2 regions of the Paenibacillus sp. CB74 genome follow, and region 1 is predicted to be linked to the other one. Evidence: riboswitches for the same ligand, from Rfam matches in the RefSeq annotation. Region 1 holds a riboswitch; the other holds the start of a gene.
The links. Region 1 has a riboswitch for S-adenosylmethionine ahead of ACX9NY_RS29085 (methionine ABC transporter ATP-binding protein). Riboswitches for the same ligand answer to the same signal wherever they lie in the genome.

Region 1 (2,206 bases):
CCCATTGACTGCGCCGCTTCAATTACACCACGGTCAACTTCTCGCAACGTTGTCTCCACCAATCGAGCAAAATAAGGAGCTGCTGAAATAACCAAAGGAGGTATAACACCAAGAACCCCCGTAGCTGTACCGACAAGTATACGAGTGAATGGAATAAGAGCAACAATCAATATGATAAATGGAACTGATCGCAAAATATTTACAATCAAGGACAATATAATGTACACCGTCCGTGACTTGATCGAAGCAGATCGGGCTGTCATAAACAGCAGAACTCCGAGTGGTAAACCAAAGATAACGGTGAATAGGCCTGATACACCCAAAATTTGCAGTGTCTCTATGGAAGCTTTACCAACCTCTTCCCAACGAACTGTTGAAAAATCCATCTAACGAAGCACCTCCACATCAAGTCCCTCAGCGGTCAATTCGGATATCGTCCGATCAATCGCATTGGAATCACCTTCGAACCGAACGGTCAGTTGTCCATAAGGAACCTGTTTGATCGTAGAGATCGTTCCTTGCAGGATGGCAAAATCCACACCCGTCTTACGAACCGTTCTGGACAAAATCGCTTCATATGTTTTGTTCCCCAGAAAGGATATCTTCACAAGTTTCGAAGCAACACCTGCCTGCAATTCAATGCCTGCATTCGCCAGAGCGGTCTCTTCCAGAGCCAGTCCAGCTTCATGGTCACGCATCATGAAGTCCCGCGTAATCGCATGTTGCGGCTTCAGGAACACCTCGGTTACAGGTCCCTGTTCCACAATGCCACCTTGATGAATGACAGCCACCTTATCACAGATGTTTTGAATGACATGCATCTCATGAGTAATCAGCACAATGGTAAGGTTGTACTTTTCGTTAATGTCGAGCAATAACTTCAGAATTGAATTTGTCGTCTGCGGATCAAGCGCTGAAGTAGCCTCATCACAGAGAAGTACATTCGGATCACTCGCAAGTGCTCTCGCAATCCCCACACGTTGTTTCTGTCCACCTGATAATTGAGCTGGATATTTGTTGCTATGGTTCTCCAGACCAACGAGATTGAGCATTTCCTTCACTTTGCGATCAATGGCATCCTTGGGTGTATTCACAAGCTTTAGTGGAAAAGCCACATTATCATATACCGTTGCAGAGGATAACAGATTGAAGTGTTGAAAAATCATCCCGATTTTGCGTCTCTGTTGCTGCAATTCGGTTTTGCTCAGTTCAGTCAGATTGATCCCGTCAACCCATACTTCACCCTCCGTAGGCCGCTCCAGCAAATTAATACAGCGAATCAGTGTACTTTTACCCGCTCCGGAATGGCCAATAACGCCGTAGATTTCACCCTTTTGGATGTTCAAATTCAGCTCGGATAACGCTGTTGTAGACTTTTTTCCTTTGCCGTACGTTTTGGTTAATCCTTTTAATTCAATCAATCGCACTTGCCCCTTTCCAACCACCTACATGTATCTTTACCCGATCTAAAGGAAAACTCCCCTTAAAGTACAAAAAAGAGCCCTTTGCAGAAACAAAGAGGGCTCTTCACGTGAAAGAATATACCTTCTCATCTGCCAAAATCGTGCCTTGCACCATTTTGTAGGAATTAGCACCTAACATCTATAACGAATGATACATGTATCATGTCATTACAAATCGGTTGCCGGGCTTCATCGGGCCTGTCCCTCCGCCGCTCTCGATAAGAAATATGTTATTGTAGGATTTTATAAGTTCATGTAGTTCATGCTTTATAATGTGAATGTAAATTTTGAGATGATCTGTTCATTCTTTGTCATTGCAACACTCTAATTGAAACTCAGTATATTCCAAGTATTCCGATTTGTCAAAGGGAATTATTTCTTTGCCATATTTTATTGATATAACGATAAGAGGCTGTTAACGTTTCACAGACCATATCCACGCCCTGACGCATTTCCTGCACATGCTGATTCAGATCCTCCAGCTTCACCTTACCTTGCAAGGTCTGGTGTAACTGCCACAAGTCATCGTGCATTTCCGAGTTCATGTAGTGAATTTCCATATTACGTCGTTTGCGCAGCTTGCTCATCGGCTCCCGATATGAGTCCTTGATCTGAATTAATTTCAATGCAAGATCATGATGCTCCCTCGCAAAATCGAACTGCCTTAACACCGTAAAATAAGAAAAATGCGCTTTTGTATTTGAAGTATTCAGCTGGAATATTTCATTCAATACGGTCCCGAC
Region 2 (2,206 bases), 300 kb from region 1:
CCAGAGCATCCGTGAAGATGCATAGAGGCCCGAATTGGCAGCAGAGAGAATCGCCGTCAGAATAACAAAGTTCATAATATCTGCAGCGTAGGGTACACCCACCCGCTCCATTACCGCTACAAAAGGACTTTCCAATACACTGGCGTCCGACATGGGCAGCAAGGCCGACAAGATCACAATCGTTCCGATGAAGAAAATAACCAAACGCCACAGTGTGGTATGAATAGCTTTGGGAATCGTCTTTTCTGGATTCTCCGTCTCCCCGGCGGCAATACCGATTAACTCAGTGCCTGAGAATGCAAAATTTACAGCAAGCATAGTCATCAATATCGCTGTAGCCCCATGAGGGAACCACCCGGATGCGGTAATATTCGATAGAAATGGAGCCGGTTCAGCATCCGCCATGGGAATGAACCCAAACATGGCTGCACCACCGATAATAATGAAGATTACGATGGTAACTACTTTGACAGATGAGAACCAGAACTCGGATTCCGCAAAAAGTTTTACCGTTAAAGCATTGAACAAAAAGATCATTAGTGCAAAAAGTGCGCTCCATATCCATACATTTACCGATGGGAACCAACGCTGCATCAGCAGACCGGCGGCAGTGAATTCGGAGCCAAGCGCAACAGTCCAGGTTAACCAGTACAACCAAGCCACCGTATAGCCTGTTGCTGGTCCAATATATCTTGCCGCATAACTATGGAATGCTCCCGTCTCTGGCATATGAACAGACAGTTCACCAAGACAGAGCATCACCAGATATACTACGATCGCTCCAATCAAGTAGGAAAGAATAGTTCCCAGTGGTCCCGCCTGCTGAATCGTATAACCCGAGCTCAGGAATAATCCCGTTCCAATGACGCCACCCAGAGAGAGCATGACCACATGCCGTGCCTGCATTTTCCGCTGAAAATGCCCTTTGTCGTTGTTGTTCTCCATACCTGCTGCTCCCTACTTCTTCATCCAGAAAAACAAAAAAGACCCACTCTTCCTAAAGAGTGCGCCGTTACTGACAAATAAAAACAAACGCTCCTATCTATCAGGCTGTTCACCCGCTGGAATTAGCACAGTATCCTTCAGATCTGTTGCTGAGGTTTCTAAGGGCCAGTCCCTCCACCTCTCTGGATAAGAAAATGATTTTTTATAAATATAGCGATTGATTATGAATGTGTCAATATTTATATCATAAATGGCACATCTCGCTATTCTGTGGAAGACCCTGGATTGGTAATGGTGGTCTTTACCTCATACGTGATCGGCACGGTACTGAAAATTTTATCCCAATCACCTTTGACTTTCTTCCATGTCTTTGGATGTTTAATACGCAAGCTGTCCCGAAAATCCGCTACATCGACTTTATAAGTATGCTGAAGTTTGTACAACACCTGACGAATCTGTTGTTCGGCCAGCTCAGCAAAATCCTTTTCCAATTCTCTTAGATATTCACCTTTTTCCTCTTCCTCGGGAGCGCGCCAATCCTCCATCAGCCAGCCTTCGGATTCAGTCTTCACATGGAATGAAATATCATTGCCGACCACCTTGGGAATAATTTTCACCTTTTTCTTCTTGATTTCATATACCACGGTGAATCCTTGCTTGTTATGTGTTTTTAAGACACCTCCTTTTTTTTTGGAATTGAGCCATGACAAACCCTCAAGATCTGTTTGACTAAGTTCTCCAATGAATTTCGTTGTTTTTCCATCAAAAATGCTACCTCCAGAGAACTTGTCCTCTCCATGGGAATTCAACACATTTTGCAGCAGAAAGCTGGAACCGGACTGCATCTGTGCATCTAACTTAGACAATAATACAGGATCCAATATTTTGTTGGACAAGTACGAATTGTTCGTAATTCCTGTGAGATAAAATGCCGGAATCCGAGACGGGTCCTGTGAAGTCAACACATCTAATGCAGAATGATGACTGATTAGCACCAGGCAGTTCGGTCGAATATCATTATCCCGTAGTACAAAATCAAGCAATTGGTCCAAACCATATTTTTTGGCAATATCCTTGGAAACGACGATAACTTTCAGATGATGTCCAATAAGTGGTCGATCCCGCCTTAACGCAAACTGACGGAAGATTTGCAACATGGAATCTCCACTGAGCTGTTCATTGGCATAGGATGTTTTGCCGGAAGAAGGAGAACCGGATTGCTGGCTCGATTGACTGTTGGAGAAGCCCGGAGCGATCTGCA

Region 2: it holds a riboswitch for S-adenosylmethionine, as region 1 does, so the genes downstream of both, mmuP (S-methylmethionine permease) here and ACX9NY_RS29085 (methionine ABC transporter ATP-binding protein) in region 1, are expected to answer to the same signal.

The regions. Positions count from the first base shown of each region.
Region 1 covers NZ_CM146009.1:6,586,107-6,588,312, reverse strand. The annotation lists gene ACX9NY_RS29090 (methionine ABC transporter permease) at 1-386, opposite strand, end outside; gene ACX9NY_RS29085 (methionine ABC transporter ATP-binding protein) at 387-1,421, opposite strand; SAM riboswitch class I at 1,547-1,688, opposite strand; gene ACX9NY_RS29080 (Cthe_2314 family HEPN domain-containing protein) at 1,826-2,206, opposite strand, start outside.
Region 2 covers NZ_CM146009.1:6,281,171-6,283,376, reverse strand. The annotation lists partial or broken gene mmuP (S-methylmethionine permease) at 1-945, opposite strand, end outside; SAM riboswitch class I at 1,036-1,138, opposite strand; gene ACX9NY_RS27705 (Ger(x)C family spore germination protein) at 1,209-2,206, opposite strand, start outside.